DNA from 3 places in the Vibrio algarum genome. Region 3 is predicted to be linked to each of the others. Evidence: predicted binding sites of a transcription regulator. Region 3 holds the regulator's gene; each other region holds the start of a gene.

Region 1 (5,735 bases), 2.1 Mb from region 3:
ACCTGATTTCATTTTTTCAAACAGTGCTAAGTTTTCTTCGACACTGCGATCACGGTATGGGCTATGCTTACCTGGCTCTTTCAACGTACCACGATATTCTCTAATTTGATCTGGAGTCAGTTCATCGACATAAGCTAAACCTTTATTAATTAACTCAATGGCATAGCTATAAAGAGTATCGAAGTAGTTTGAAGAGTATTGGATATCCCCCGACCATTCAAAACCTAACCAGTTCACATCATTCTTAATTGACTCAACATACTCGATGTCTTCTTTTTCAGGGTTCGTATCATCAAAACGAAGATTACATTGACCCTGATAATCCTGAGCAATACCAAAATTCAAACAAATGGATTTAGCGTGGCCTATATGCAGATAACCATTAGGTTCTGGTGGAAATCTGGTATGCACACTAGTGTGTTTGCCTTCCGCTAAATCTTTATCAATGATTTGGCGAATGAAATTTGATGGACGAGCCTCAGCTTCAGTCATCTATGCACCTCTGGTGGATTGTCAAAAATAATTTCGCTAATGATCCACGATTCACGATCTTTACACAACCAAAACAGTGCAATTCTTGCTAATTTCCTGTCTATCTAAGCAAAAAAACCTCCCGTGAGGGAGGTTTGATTAAGAAATATAACTTAATACTGCATTAGTTACTGGTTGCGGGAATATTTTTCATTTCACCAGCGATAATTTCAGCAAGGGGACCGAGGATAACTTGCAGGTTATTACTACCTAGTTTGACCACACCCATTGCACCTAAAGCTTTAAGCTCATTTTCATTAATCATTTCCATATCGTTCACTGTCAAACGCAGACGTGTGATACATGCATCGATGTTTTGTAGATTAGCGTGGCCACCGAGAACTTGTAAATATTTTTTCGCAAGTTCAGCAGAATCTTCACTCACTGCAGAAGAACTCATTTCTGAGATATCATCGTCTTCACGTCCAGGCGTTTTAAGACCGAACTTAACAATAGCCCAACGGAACATAAAGTAGTAAATACCGAAGAAAGCAAAGCCCTGTACAATCAGCATATACCATTTATTCGCCAATGGGTTTTGTGCAGATAGAACCATATCCACAAGACCTGCCGAGAAGCCAAAGCCTGCCGTCCAGTTCATCATATCAGCGATAAACAGAGAAAGACCAGTCAACAACGCGTGCAATACATAAAGCATTGGCGCTAGGAACATGAAAGAGAATTCTAGTGGCTCGGTAACACCAGTGAAGAAAGAGGCAAAACCAGCAGCAATCATTATCGAAGCAACACGAGTTTTATGCTCAGGTTTCGCCGTATGATAAATAGCAAGCGCAGCACCTGGCAAACCAAACATCATTATCGGGAAGAAACCAGCCATATAACGCCCTGTTTCACCCACTACACCGACCCCTGCTTCTACTGCATTTGGTGTCCACCAGTTACCAAGGTCATTGATACCGGCCATATCGAACCAGAATACAGAGTTCAATGCATGGTGCAAACCTACAGGAATAAGTAGTCGGTTAAAGAAACCGTATAGCCCAGAACCTACTTCACCAAGACCAACAATGCTTTCACCGAATGAAATCAATCCACCGAAGATAATAGGCCAGGCAAACATAAGAACAAAAGAAACGCCAATGGCTGCAAATGAGGTCAAGATAGGCACAAGTCGCTTACCACTAAAGAAGGCAAGCGCTTTATGTAATTCTACTTGATAATAACGGTTATAAATCTCCGCCGCACCAATACCAGATAGGATACCAATAAACTGATTACCTATCTTATTAAATGCAAGCGTTGAACTCGCGTCTAAAGTAACTAAGCCAATAGCTTCGACTGAACCTGCGCTACATAACGTTGTAATAACCATGTAACCAACAAAACCAGCCAGTGCTGCTGCACCATCTTTGTCCTTAGACATACCGTAAGCCACACCGATTGCAAACAACACCGACATGTTGTCTATAATTGCAGCGCCTGCCTTGATCAAAAATGCAGCAAACGCATTGTTGCCACCCCAACCGGTCGGATCTATCCAGTATCCGATTCCCATTAATATTGCTGCTGCAGGCAATGTAGCAACTGGTACCATCAGTGCTTTACCTACTTTTTGAAAATATCCAAGAATATTCACCGTGAATTCCCCCTATAGGATGTCAATTTGGTGTAAAAGGACTTAATTCATCCTTTCAATTTAGTCCTTTTCAGTTTATGAGTTTAATTTTTCATCGCAAATTAAATGCTCTAATTATGTGATAACAATCACCAAAAAGTGACATTTATTGTATATTTTGCTAGCAAGATCATAAAACTTATTTTATGATTCGAATTAACGTGATTTCAATACTATTATTGACCTGTTTCCTAAACTTAATTGAGGTGCCACTATGAGACTTATTCCACTACAAACATCCGATGAAATTGGCTTATGGTCTGCTCGACATATCATTGATACTATTAATAAATTCAAGCCTTCAGAGACAAAACCATTTGTATTGGGGTTACCAACTGGTGGCTCTCCACTCAAAACATACAAGTATCTTGTGGAACTTTATAATTTAGGCGAAGTAAGCTTTAAGCACGTCGTGACTTTTAATATGGATGAATATATTGGCCTTCCATCGGACCACCCTGAATCATATCGCACATTTATGTATGAGAACTTCTTCAATCACGTTGATATTCAAGAAAAAAATATCAATTTACTGAATGGCAACACGGATGATCATGACGCTGAATGTAAGCAGTACGAAGAAAGAATTAAATCTTACGGAAAAATCAATCTCTTCATGGGTGGCGTTGGTAATGATGGTCATATCGCATTTAACGAACCAGCTTCATCGTTATCTTCAAGAACAAGAATCAAAACATTGACAGAAGATACACGAATTGCTAATTCAAGATTTTTCGATGGGGACATAAATCAAGTACCAAAATATGCTTTGACAATCGGTGTAGGAACGCTCCTTGATTCAGAAGAAGTCATGTTATTGGTGTCTGGTCATAACAAGGCACTCGCTCTGCAAGCCGCAGTTGAAGGTAGCGTAAATCACCTTTGGACAATTTCAGCACTGCAACTGCACGCAAAATCAGTTATTGTGTGCGATGAACCGGCAACGCAAGAACTTAAAGTAAAAACTGTAAAATACTTCAACGAATTAGAAGCCGAAAATATCAAAAACCTCAAAAAATAGGACTCTGATTATGTATGCGCTAACCAACTGTAAAATTTTTACCGGTAGCGATGTTCTCGAGAATTTCTCGGCAATCATTGAGGACGGTAAAATAAGTTCTGTCTGCTCAGACACAGAGTTGCCTAATGGCATAAACTTAATTGATCTAAATGGGGCAAATTTAAGCCCCGGATTTATAGATCTCCAGCTTAATGGCTGTGGCGGCGTGATGTTTAACGATGAAATATCGGTTGAAACACTAGAAACTATGCATAAAGTGAATCTTAAATCTGGTTGTACTAGTTTTCTGCCCACGTTAATCACGTCTTCAGATGCAAATATGCAGCAAGCAATTGAGGCTCAACGCCAATATACGCGACTGCACAAGCATCAGTCTCTAGGGCTACATCTAGAGGGGCCATATCTTAACGTGATGAAAAAAGGCATTCATAGCACAGATTTTATTCGTGAATCCGACGATTCTATGATCGACTATATCTGTTCAAACAGTGACTTAGTCTCAAAGGTAACTTTAGCTCCGGAACAAAATAACCCCGAGCATATTAAACGCCTTAGTAACTCAGGTATCGTCGTGTCGATCGGTCACTCAAATGCCACTTATGCACAAGCTATTGAAGGGTTTCAAGCGGGTATTCGCTTTGCTACACATTTGCACAATGCTATGACACCAATGACAGGGCGAGAGCCTGGCGTTGTGGGCGCGATTTTTGATACCCCTGACGTTTACGCCGGGATCATTGCTGACGGATTTCACGTCGATTATGCAAATATTCGAATTGCCCATAAATTAAAAGGCGAAAAGCTAGTATTAGTGACCGACGCCACAGCTCCGGCTGGTGCAGAGATGGATCACTTTATTTTTGTTGGTAAAAAAGTATATTACCGGGATGGTAAGTGTATTGATGAAAACGGTACGCTTGGTGGCTCGGCACTGACAATGATAGAAGCAGTGCAAAACACGGTTGAGCACGTAGGTATCGCACTGGATGAAGCACTACGCATGGCAACACTGTACCCAGCCAAAGCGGTTGGAGCAGATAAAATGCTAGGTAGAATCAAAACCGGTATGGTTGCAAACCTTACCGTCTTTGATAACGACTTCAATGTCCATGCGACAATTGTAAACGGACAATACGAGCAAACTTAAAGTATGACTGACGGACAAATAGGTAACGTAGATCTTGTAAAACAACTAAATGGTGCTGCGGTATATCGCTTAATAGACCAACAGGGTCCTATTTCGCGAATTCAAGTAGCCGATGTTAGTCAGTTAGCACCTGCTAGTGTTACTAAAATAACCCGTCAGCTTATGGAAAAAGGCTTAATTAAAGAGGTAGCACAGCAAGCATCAACGGGTGGTCGACGCGCTATCTCTTTAACAACGGAAGTTGAGCCATTCCATTCTATCGCAATTAGACTAGGACGTGATTACGTTCAACTTAGCCTTTTTAATCTTGGCGGTGTAGAAATTGCCAGAACACAGAGTAATTTTAACTATTCAAACCAAACAGAACTTGAATCCGGCTTAATTAAGCGTATTCAACTATTTTTAGACGAATGCAGCGATAAAATTAACCAGCTCATTGCCATTGGGATTGTGTTGCCAGGTTTGGTTGACCCTGTAGAAGGTGTCGTTGACTATATTCCAAATACCAATGTGAATAATTTTGAGTTAGGCAATATCATCAAAAATACCTTTAACGTTGAGTGCTTCATAGGCAACGACATTAGAGGAAAAGCCCTAGCCGAGCATTATTTTGGAGTGAGCCAAGAGTGTAACGACTCCATCTTAGTCAGCGTACATCGAGGTACAGGTGCTGGGATTATTGTTAACAAGCAAGTTTTCTTAGGCTCAAATAGGAATGTTGGTGAAATAGGCCATATTCAAATCGACCCACTTGGTGAGCAATGCCAATGTGGTAATTTCGGTTGTTTAGAAACAGTCGCTTCTAACCCTGCAATTTTGGATAGCATCAAGACATTGATAAGTAAGGGTCGTTCTTCATCACTTTCTAGCTTGGATAAAATCACCATAAAGGACGTTTGTAAACACGCTATGGAAGGTGATGATTTGGCAACCCAAAGCTTAATTCGAGTAGGCAATGAATTAGGCAAAGCGATTGCAATTACAGTCAACCTATTTAACCCACAAAAAATCATTATTGCAGGAGATATTACTCAAGCCGCCGAAATAGTCTTCCCTGCGATACGTCGAAACGTTGAAAGCCAATCACTCACCACTTTCCATACTGACCTACCTATTGTGGCATCCGTATTAGAAGACAAGCCGACCATAGGCGCTTTTTCTATGATAAAGAGAGCCATGCTAAATGGTGTATTGTTACAAAAACTTTTAGAAGAGTGATTCTTTTCTCCTAGCTTGATGCAAAGGGTTGTGCTTGAATACGCATGACCCTTTTTTTATGGCTATTACCAAGCTAAATATGTTTGAGATAAGGATGAATTCACGCGCATAGAGCAATCGAATTCATTTTGATCACATAATTAATGTAATTGGAATAATTTCAATTAGAAACAGTGCGATAG
Region 2 (5,735 bases), 2.0 Mb from region 3:
AGGAATCAAAGTAGACTGGGGTAACACCGCGATAAAGTGATGACTTGTTTAATGTCGATTCATTGCGTGAAAGGGCAAAGATAGGAAGACCAGAACTCAAGCGAGACATCATGAGAGGGGTTTTTCCTGATTCCGTAAGAGAAATCATAGCTTTAACACCTTCGAGATGATTCGCGGAATACATAGTAGACATGGCAATCGCTTCTTCTGATGCCTGAAACTTCCGGTCAATACGGTAGCTTGATGTACTTAAGGATGGCATTTTTTCTGCACCAACACAGACACTCGCCATCGATTTTACCGTTTCAACTGGATAGGCACCAACGGCTGTTTCTCCGGATAACATAACCGCGTCCGTGCCATCCAATACTGCGTTGGCCACATCCATTACTTCAGCACGCGTTGGCATTGGGTTCGTAATCATTGACTCCATCATTTGAGTCGCGGTTATGACGCTTCTATTTAGACTACGGGTACGTCTGATGAGTTGTTTTTGAACTCCAATCAGTTCTGGATCACCAATTTCTACTCCAAGGTCTCCACGAGCGACCATAATGACATCGGAAGCAAGGATAATGTCATCGATACTTTCGGCATTCGCAACTGTTTCCGCTCGTTCTACTTTAGCAACTAATTTTGCTTCTAATCCGGCGTCTCTAGCCAATCGTCGGGCATATTTCATGTCTTCGCCATTTCGAGGAAAAGAGATCGCGAGGAAATCGACTTTGATTTTGGCTGCGGTCAAAATATCTTGTTTGTCTTTTTCAGTAAGGGCTTCAGCGGATAATCCACCCCCTTTTTTATTTATCCCTTTGTTATTTGAAAGGGGTCCACCAATGACAACGTCAGTAAATACCTTATTGCCCTTTACGGAGATAACTTTGAGCTGGACTCGACCATCATCTAGCAGCAACATATCACCGTTAGAGACATCTTGCGGTAGGCTTTTATAATCGAGTCCTACGGCATCTTGATCTCCCATACCTGCTTCTAATTCACTGTCTAAAGTGAACTTGCTTCCAACAGTAAGATTTACTTTTCCTTCTTTGAAAGTAGACACACGTATTTTCGGACCTTGTAGGTCGCCAAGAATTGCAATATGTTGACCTAATTTAGCGGCAATCTCTCTAACTTGTTTTGCTCGCTTGATATGATCTTCTGCGCTACCGTGTGAAAAATTCATGCGAACAACATTCGCACCAGCTTTGATTATTTCCTCTAATGCATTGTCCTTGTCTGTAGCAGGGCCAAGCGTAGTAACAATTTTTGTTCTTCTAAGCATTTTGCTCATTTTGTATCTCCGTTACTGACATTACTCTTTGAGTATATGATATGAATTTAATGTGAGAAAAATAATTATGATATTAGGTCTAGATGATGAATTGAGTTAAAGTGTTTCTCGCTGTGAAAATGCTGTCTTAGATCAATTAATTCGAAGTTTGAAATATAATTTTCTTCCTATTTATGAGCTAAATACGATTTGTGCGTGATACTGGTCACGGCAATTTACTAAGGTGCTTCACAATTACTTCGCAAAGTAAAAAAATTAGCCTACTAGTGCCATTTTGGAGTTTCAGATGTACATGGCTCAACCAGGCCATATTGATCATATTAAACAGGTCAATGCTGGTCGTGTGTATAAATTAATTGATGAGTTAGGGCCAATATCTCGTATCGACCTATCGAAAACGAGTGCGTTGGCACCTGCTAGTATTACAAAGATTACTCGCGAACTTATCGACGCACACCTTATTCATGAAACTACGGTTCAGGAAGCGACTAGCCGTGGGCGGCCCGCTGTTGGCCTACAAACTGACAATGAAGGTTGGCAGTTTCTCTCTATGAGGCTTGGACGTGGATATTTAACCATCGCACTGCATGAGCTAGGTGGCTCTGTTCTGATAGACACCAAGATAGATATTCATGAAGTTGAACAAGAGGACGTACTTGCTCGCTTATTACATGAAATTGATGAATTTTTTCAAACCTATGCTGATCAGTTAAACAGAGTGACGAGTATTGCCGTCACGTTGCCAGGGTTAGTGAATTCTGAGCAAGGCGTAGTAATACAGATGCCTCATTATAATGTGAAGAATCTTCCGTTAGGTCCTGAAATATATAAGGCGACGGGTCTGCCTGTTTTTATTGCTAATGATACTCATGCATGGGCACTCGCAGAGAAGCTGTTCGGAAATTCTCAGGTGAATGATAGTTCTGTGCTGATATCCATACATCATGGCGTTGGAGCTGGTATTGTACTAAACGGCCGGGTACTTCAAGGTAAGAATGGCAACATAGGTGAGCTTGGGCATATTCAAATTGATCCTAATGGCAAGCTTTGTGATTGTGGTAATTATGGATGTCTGGAAACAGTAGCGAGTTCTAAAGCTATTAGAGATGAAGTGACAAAGCGCTTAGAAGAGGGCGAAGAATCTTCTATTGATGTTGAAAATATTACTATTGAAGCTATCTGCTCAGCTGCAGCAATAGGTGATCCGCTTGCTGTCGAAGTTATCGAAAAGCTTGGCTATTATTTGGGTTCTGCTGTTGCCATTGTTATTAATTTGTTCAACCCTGAAAAAGTGTTGATTGGTGGTGGGATTAACCGCGCCAAATCTATTCTTTATCCAGCGATAGAGTCTTCTGTTAAAAAGCAAAGTTTAGCCGCTTATCATCAGAATGTAGATATCGTTGAGAGCCGTTTCCTGAAACAAGCAACGATGCCTGGAGCTGCCTTAATCAAGCAAGCACTGTATGACGGTGAGCTATTAATGATGGTAGTAGAAGGGTGATTGATAATACTTGATGTCCATCATGGGTTAATATCAGTTACCTGCCTATACTTTATGATAAATCTATTAATAATGGATAGGTTTAGCAGATGTTATATAGTATATATGGCTGTATCTATACTTTCGGTTTTTATGTGTAAACCCAATTTCAATCTCTGTGAGAAGTCGTATGTCTGGAGTGTTAAGTAGTGTTGATCAAAGAACAAATCTAGTTGGTGAGAACCGACTAGAATTACTGTTGTTCAAATTAAGCCATCGTCAACTCTTTGCGATAAATGTCTTTAAAGTTAAAGAAGTGCTAAAAGTTCCGATAATGACTAAAATGCCTGGCGCGAATACGAATGTCATAGGTGTTGCCTCTTTGCGTGGAGAATCTGTACCTGTTATAGACCTTCGTGCGGCCATTGGCTATCGCCCTATGCATGAGGACGAAGAGCAGAATTTGATTATTACCGAGTATAACCGAAGCGTTCAGGGTTTTTTAGTTGGGCATGTTCATAATATTGTGAACACCACCTGGACAGAGATTGCTCCCCCACCGAAAACAGCGGGAAAATCGAATTTTTTAACAGCAATTACTCATATAGAAGATGAGGGTGAGAAGAAAATTGTAGAGATAATCGATGTAGAGAAAGTACTTGCTCAGATTATTGACTATGATATTTCTATCTCAGAAGGTGTCTTAGATGAGAAACTCGCCACTCAAATGGTGGGAATGAATGTACTTGTTGTTGATGATTCCTCAACTGCGCGAGGCCAAATTAAGGGCACTCTTGAACAACTAGGCTTGAATATTATCGAATGCGGTGATGGCTTAGAAGCGTTGAACTTACTTCGAAAATGGAGTGATGAAGGCAAAGATGTCACTAAAGAGCTGATGATGATGATTACTGATGCCGAAATGCCAGAAATGGATGGGTATCGATTAACTTATGAAGTGCGTAATGATCCCAGAATGCGCGATCTCTTCATCACATTGAATACGTCATTAAGTGGTAGTTTTAATGATGCCATGGTTGAAAAAGTGGGCTGTGACCGCTTTATCTCTAAGTTCCAGCCTGACCTTTTAGTCAGTGTGGCGCAAGAAAGAATGCAGCAAATCTTAGATTAGAATTCGCGTTTTCTAATCTAAGAATCAATTTAATGAAAATCTCTCGATTGAGTACGAAACTGCGCAATAGAGTCGGTTAAGTCAATCAGTTTACCTGCGATAACATGGGTGACTTGACCGTCATGTTCTAATATCCCTTTTACTTTTAATATATTAGCGGTTAGATAAGCTTGTTTTTGGGCCTTAGCTGTTCCTGACCATACCACCACATTTACGTTGCCTGTATCATCTTCTAACGTAAAAAATGTCACTCCTGCTGCTGTTCCAGGGGATTGCCGACCTGTAACCACACCTATCACAGTAACAAGGGATTTGTGAGGAAGACTTAAGAGTTCAGTTTGCCGAGTAAACTTACCTAACACTCCTTCTTCCTCTAGCAACGCAATAGGGTGCTTGGACAATGATAGGCCCGTTGCCGCATAGTCTTCCGTTAATGTTTCAAATCTATTCTCTTTATATTGAAAATGGTTATTGTTGGTTGATTGCTGTTGAAAAAGAGGGTAATCCTGCAGAGAGTCCATTACAGCCCATCGTGTGGCGTATCGGTCACCGGAAAGTTCTTTTAAAGCATCTGCCGATGCTAAGGCTTCAATATCTTTTTTATTTAGACCGATACTTTTAAGCTGCCCGCTATGGTTATACCCTACGGTGGGACGATTTTTGATCAGTTGTTCTACGCCCTTTTTTGAAAGTCCTCGAACAAGGCGAAACCCAAGACGAAGGGCATAAGTGTCCGGGCTTGATTGGTCGTTAGCGACCATCATATGGTCGTATTCGGACTGATTTACGGAGATCGGTAACACTAAAATATTATGTCGGCGAGCGTCTTGAATCAGTTGAGAGGGACTATAAAAGCCCATTGGTAAGCTGTTTAAAATAGAAGTATAAAAGGCCTCTGGGTAGTAATATTTTAGCCATGCAGAGCAGTATGCCAATATAGCGAAAGAGGCAGAATGACTTTCAGGAAATCCGTATTCACCAAAACCACATATTTGGTCAAAAATGCGCTGTGCAAATTTAGCGTCATAACCTCTTTTTAACATGCCATTTATTAGTTTGTCTTTGAATTTAAACACGTGACCATTTTTTTCCATGCGGCCATGGCTCGTCGCAACTGATCGGCTTCTCCTCCGGTAAACCCTGCAGCGACCATGGCTAACTTAATCACCTGTTCTTGAAAAATAGGAACTCCCATTGTGCGATGTAATATGTCACGTACTTCTTCAGAAGGGTAGGTGATAGGTTCTTTGCCATCTCGCCGCTTTAGAAATGGATGAACCATATCGCCCTGAATTGGCCCGGGGCGTACAATGGCAATTTGAATAACAAGGTCATAATAGCAGTTCGGTTTTAAACGAGGCAGCATGCTCATTTGAGCTCGAGACTCGATCTGGAATACTCCGACAGTGTCCGCTTTTTGTAACATCGCGTAGACGTTTTTATCATCTTGCATACGGCTGATGTCAGCAATGGTTAATCTACGTTGTTGAACCTTTTCTACTAGGTCAAAACACTTTTTAATAGCGCTGAGCATACCGAGAGCGAGCACATCAACTTTCAATAGTTTGAGGGTTTCTAAGTCATCTTTATCCCATTGAATAACCGTTCTATCTGGCATAGAGGCATTTTCGACCGGAACCAATTCATATAGAGGGCCAGAAGAGATAACGAAACCACCAACATGTTGAGATAGATGCCGGGGAAAGCCCATTATTTCATTCACTAACTGGATAAACTGTTGGCCCTTTAAGGAATCAGGTTTAAGACCTAGCTCGGTGAGTTGGGCTTGCCAACCGAGAGAACGATCCCGTCGGTTAGTATTTTTGATAAAA
Region 3 (5,735 bases):
CACTTTGGAAGATAAAATTGAGCAAGTACGAAAACAGCTAAAGGCAGAAGACGCGGTCATTGTATTTTCGGAACTTCACGAAACCGTTGATATAAAACTCAGGCGCGAGTTCTGATAACAAAGAGTTAAGCATTTATTCTTTTTATAGAATCTCATACACTATTTTTAACATAACCGTATTCACCAATGTAACGACAAGGAATCTCATGTCAGCAAAACATCCGATTATCGCAGTTACAGGTTCATCTGGCGCAGGAACAACCACAACATCTGAAGCATTTAGAAAGATGTTTAATATGATGGACGTAAAGGCCGCATGGGTGGAAGGAGATAGTTTTCACCGATTTACTCGTCCTGAAATGGACATTGAAATTCGCAAAGCGAAAGAACAAGGTAAACACATTAGTTACTTTGGTCCTGAGGCCAATAATTTCCCAGCGCTAGAGCAGTTTTTTAGAAAATATGGTGACGAGGGCCAAGGCCAAGTAAGGCGTTACCTACACTCATTTGATGAAGCTGTACCTTATAACCAAATGCCGGGAACATTCACTCCTTGGCAAGACTTAGCGGAAGATAGCGACGTACTTTTTTACGAGGGCTTACATGGCGCGGTTGTAGATGGCGACATTAATGTGTCACAACACGTTGATTTACTGATCGGAATGGTACCTATTGTAAACCTTGAATGGATACAGAAATTTGTGCGTGATACACGAGATAGAGGGCATTCACGAGAAGCAGTTACCGACTCTATTGTCCGCTCAATGGATGATTATCTTAACTATATTACTCCTCAGTTTTCTCGTACCCATATAAACTTTCAGCGAGTTCCAACGGTAGACACCTCAAACCCTTTGAATGCAAAAGCTATCCCGAGCTTAGATGAAAGCTTTGTCGTTATTCGGTTACGTGGAATGAAGAATGTTGATTTTCCTTACCTTTTAGCCATGATTGATGGATCTTTTGTTTCTCGACACAATACATTGGTCGTACCGGGAGGAAAGATGAGCTTTGCAATGGAATTGATAATCAGACCCGTGCTACAACAATTAATTGAGACAGGCAAAATTGGTTAAATTTTAACCAACAAATGGATTTAGTTCTGATACCGTGACGATGTGCACACTTTGACCTAAGAATTCGGGAAATCAGGGCGATCAAAATCAAGAAATCGACTGCAAAAAAGGATATTATTCTTAACTGATATACATATGTAGCTTGCAGCTTTGAACGAGAAATCCTATGCTATCGTCACCGATTAAAAGGGGATGCAGCAAAGGAAAGCTGCTGAGCAGGCCCTGCAGATAATAGTGAGATAATTATGGTTCTTGGTAAACCTCAAACCGATCCAACGTTAGAGTGGTTTCTTTCACACTGTCATATTCATAAATATCCTTCCAAAAGTACGCTTATCCACGCTGGTGAGAAAGCGGAAACTCTGTATTACATTGTGAAAGGCTCTGTAGCCGTGCTTATCAAGGATGAAGAAGGTAAAGAGATGATTCTTTCTTACCTTAACCAAGGTGACTTCATCGGTGAGCTAGGTCTATTCGAAGAAGATCAAGAGCGTACTGCATGGGTACGTGCTAAATCACCATGTGAAGTTGCTGAAATTTCTTTTAAGAAATTCCGTCAGCTTATTCAAGTAAACCCTGACATTTTAATGCGTCTTTCATCTCAAATGGCAAGCCGTCTACAAACGACTAGCCAAAAAGTAGGTGACTTAGCATTCTTAGATGTGACAGGTCGTATTGCTCAGACACTTCTGAACTTAGCAAAACAACCAGATGCGATGACTCACCCAGATGGCATGCAAATTAAGATCACTCGTCAAGAGATCGGTCAGATTGTAGGTTGTTCACGTGAGACTGTTGGTCGTATTCTTAAGATGCTGGAAGAGCAGAATTTAATTTCTGCACACGGTAAGACGATTGTAGTTTACGGTACGCGTTAATAACACCGTTATAACATGATTAAAAAGCAGCGTTTACGCTGCTTTTTTTATCTCTACAACATCTTTAAAGTCGTCAGTTCCATCACAAAATTAGTCAACTGCTGCCCTCTAATATCTACTTGTTGTTCCTCTATTACCTTAAAACCACAATGTTCAAAAAAAGGCTTCGCCGTAACGCTGACATGAGAATAAATACGCGATAGATTGTTCTGATTACTCTGTTGATAAATACGCTGCATTAATGCACCAGCCACACCTCGCTTTTGATATTGATGTCCTACATAGAAATGGTCAATCAAGCCATCAGGCTGAAGATCAGCATAGCCGACAATTTTGTTATCTATCTCTGCAACAAAAGGCGTCAGTTTTTCCATAAGAACACGCCAAGACTCATAGGTAATCTCTTCAGATGCCCAAGCCTTTATTTGGCTTTCTGAGTAGTCTCTCTTATTAACATTATGCACAGTATCAAAAAATAGCGTTTTCAATTCTCTGGCGTCCTCAGACGTGTAAGCACGTATACGGATGACTGATTTCACTTAATCTCTTTTCCTTTTTAATTAGATAGCATACTTCATAAGCCTAACTAGTAATTCCACTATTTACTACACGCACAAAAAAACCGAAGCGTCTGTACACTTCGGTTTCCAATAACAATTAGGTTTAGAATTCTCTTTACTGAGTGACTTTAGAACAAGGCGAATGCGCTAAATGTACATCCGTACATGAGCACATTCAATGCCGCTATCAAGTCAGTGGTGAGAGGCTAAATCTTTTTGGCGGGTAAGGAGCAGCCATTACTGACTACCCCTCCCTAAGAACCGTGCGTGCGAGTTTCCCCGCACACGGCTCAAGCCTTTATAAGCCTACTCCAAAAAGCAAGCCAGCTAGAAAGAGTGCCGAACTTACCGAAGTAAGTTCAGCAGGGATCACAGCCATCCTAATTGATTCAAAGCAAGCAATAAGCCCGTTAAGGCATAGATTACATTCGAAACGTTAAAAATAACTGATACCCGTAGATCAAATTTCATGGCGATAGCCTTCAATAAGATCTAGGCGCCTAGACGTTAAATCCAGGATTTATATACCGCCCTGCCCGGCGGTTTGTAGTTCAATGTCTAGATCATATTCCTACAGCAGATAATGACTGCACCAATTGTGTATACCGATACTGTTATTTTGTACTGCTTACAGCACGCAGCCCACGTCTTTTTAGCGTGATGACGAACACGCGACGAGAGCGCCAAATGGTAGCTTCGTCTAGCGGTTAAGGTTCCACTAACCTCCTAGGGACCTTTTAGGTGGGACTAGTTTTGCACCCGGTACACAATAGACACTATCAAAACCTTTGAGCCACCTTATCATCAGCGACAACGGGGTTGATTGCCCACTCTTTCTATATGCGGTCGATTGAATAAAATTCAACCGCAATTACTATGAATTTGCTTGTGACAATTCATATGAAGCAACGTCAGGTTTGACTGTTTATCAGAACCCCCATCTACTCTACGAATAATATGGTGAACATCCCATTCGTCCTCAGTCTTAAAGACCTGATTACAAACAGCACATTTATAGTCCTGACGTTTCGCCAATGCCCATAGCTTCATGTTTCCTGCTAACGAAGATTTCAGCTTCCTGACCTTAAAGGTTTCGAAATACTGTTCATCTTCCGGTAGGTAACAATTCGCCCTAGCCCTGATTTTTACATGTCTTACGATATCAACTCTCGAAGCATATGCTAATCGATAGTATCCATCCTCTCCTTTTCTTGGTGCACTAAATACCCAATTTCGCTTATCCACTGTTTTAAAGTATTTAGCTCTAATCCAGCGTTTACGGCGGTTTTTATGGATACGTCTGCACCACTTCCAGAGCATTTGCCAAATACGATAGTCCACGTACTTGAAGGCTCTATCTGAACAGATGTGTCGGTGGTAGTTACACCATCCCCGAATCATCGGATTCAGTTTAGATATCACTGCCGCAGCCGAAGCTGTTTTGTGTGAATCCAAATAAGCTTTCACGTTCGAAAGCAGTTGCTTAACGCTTTTCTTCGCCGGCATGATTAACATCTTGCCTTTGTACTTGCGTAAGTTCTGCCCCAGAAAATCAAATCCTTTATCTATATGTGTTATCAGCGTCTTAGACTCTGACAGTTTCAGCCCTCGCTCAGCCATGAAGGCTTTCACTAATGGTAATACTTCATCTTCGAGCAGTTCTTTCGAAATACCAGTGATAATGAAATCATCCGCATAACGCACATAGTTGACCTTAGTCTTGTAACTAGCTTTGGTGTTCTTCTTCCCAAAATGGGATTCAAGCACCGATTCCAGACCATCTAAAGCCAAATTAGCAAGCACCGGAGAAATTATCCCTCCTTGTGGTGTTCCTGCCTCCGTAGGATTCAATTTCCCGCTTTCCATATACCCAGCTTTGAGCCACTTCCTGAGCACCGTTTTGTCCATATGGACATTATTAATTAACCAGTCATGGCTGATATTGTCAAAACACCCTTTGATATCCCCTTCCAACACCCATTGGGCGCTGTTTTTCCGGCTGAGGTTCACAAAGCATTGCTCTATGGCATCAGCTGTACTTCGATTGGGGCGAAATCCATAACTATTACGATCTGCTTTGGTTTCTGACACAGGCTCAAGAGCCAGAAGGTATAAAGCCTGCATAGCTCTATCCTTCATTGTCGGAATCCCTAGTGGACGCAATTTGCCATTTGATTTCGGAATGTAAACTCGTCTCAGCGGTTTGGGCTTGTAGCCTTTGCGCTTCAATTCATTGATAGCATCCCATTTCTTAACTGGTGTATTCCAAGTTACCTTATCAACTCCAGCGGTGTTCTTCCCTCGGTTCTCAGTTACCTTTCGAACCGCTAATGCTTTGGCTGAAAAGGAGCGTACCAACATACGTTGTAGCTTCTTTACTTGTCGCCAATCAGTTTCTATTGTTGCTTTCGCAATTCGCGTTTGCAGCCTCTTCACCGAAATGTGGCAGGCTTCCCAATCAATGGAATGCCAACTCTCATTAGAGCGCGAGAATGCAGGTACGCCTGTCGTTGTACTCATCTTGCTATCCTCTGGAAGTATTTCTCCACAAACAGCAAAGATATCTCACCCATAAGGTGAAAGATCTTCACCCTATGGGGAGTAGTACATAATGCTAATTTCTTAGAATTAGCCCTTTAGCTTTGCAAATGGTTTTGCGATTAAAGACCTCAATGGAAGTGGGCACGCTTTCACGTTAGAACAGCTGTCCCTATCCCGACTATTACCATCAGACATTCGCTTTTTCCATCGATCCTATACCCGCTAATCCAACAGTTCACCTTACGGTTCCCCTGCCTATAAGGCAGATTATCGGGCTTACCAAGTTCCCATGCTTGTACACAGCTGGTTAGGTTCTGCCTATTCAACGGTGGCATTAACGGTAGCGTTTCCCTAGATGTAAAAGAGAAACCTATCCACGTACCTTTTGGTCATAGCGTAGCAATGACATTTCGCTATTTCAGGCTCACGTCGTTTATCAGCAGTTCACATATGTTAACCATACAGCTAAGCCTAGCCTCTCATTTCATAGTCATTACGAAAATCCACAGTATTGCTCACGCAAAACCATGCCCAAAGCGGGGAGTACATTGTTAGGAAGCTTCCCACCCGTCCGTTACCAGACACGCAGTATCCCTAGGCTACAACCCGCTACAGAGTTGGTTTTATCTACACGGTTAGACAGTGCGCGTAAAACAATACAAACAAGAGCTTAAGTCACG

What was found. The regulator CRP, encoded in region 3, controls carbon source genes, mostly activating them, when cyclic AMP is high. The targets are predictions, from matches to a motif close to TGTGANNNNNNTCACA.
Region 1: the regulator CRP is predicted to act here: its motif matches at 2,246-2,261, upstream of nagE (N-acetylglucosamine-specific PTS transporter subunit IIBC).
Region 2: the regulator CRP is predicted to act here: its motif matches at 1,486-1,501, upstream of mlc (sugar metabolism global transcriptional regulator Mlc).

Annotation. Positions count from the first base shown of each region.
Region 1 is NZ_JAQLOI010000001.1:2,823,762-2,829,496, forward strand. It holds gene glnS (glutamine--tRNA ligase) at 1-492, opposite strand, end outside; gene nagE (N-acetylglucosamine-specific PTS transporter subunit IIBC) at 656-2,128, opposite strand; gene nagB (glucosamine-6-phosphate deaminase) at 2,382-3,188, shown strand; gene nagA (N-acetylglucosamine-6-phosphate deacetylase) at 3,199-4,335, shown strand; gene nagC (DNA-binding transcriptional regulator NagC) at 4,339-5,553, shown strand.
Region 2 is NZ_JAQLOI010000001.1:2,640,507-2,646,241, reverse strand. It holds gene pyk (pyruvate kinase) at 1-1,291, opposite strand, end outside; gene mlc (sugar metabolism global transcriptional regulator Mlc) at 1,578-2,792, shown strand; gene PGX00_RS12305 (chemotaxis protein CheV) at 2,962-3,903, shown strand; partial or broken gene PGX00_RS12300 (error-prone DNA polymerase) at 3,933-5,735, opposite strand, start outside.
Region 3 is NZ_JAQLOI010000001.1:673,877-679,611, reverse strand. It holds gene PGX00_RS03390 (YheU family protein) at 1-115, shown strand, start outside; gene PGX00_RS03385 (phosphoribulokinase) at 207-1,076, shown strand; gene crp (cAMP-activated global transcriptional regulator CRP) at 1,322-1,954, shown strand; gene PGX00_RS03375 (GNAT family N-acetyltransferase) at 2,008-2,493, opposite strand; gene ltrA (group II intron reverse transcriptase/maturase) at 3,376-5,034, opposite strand.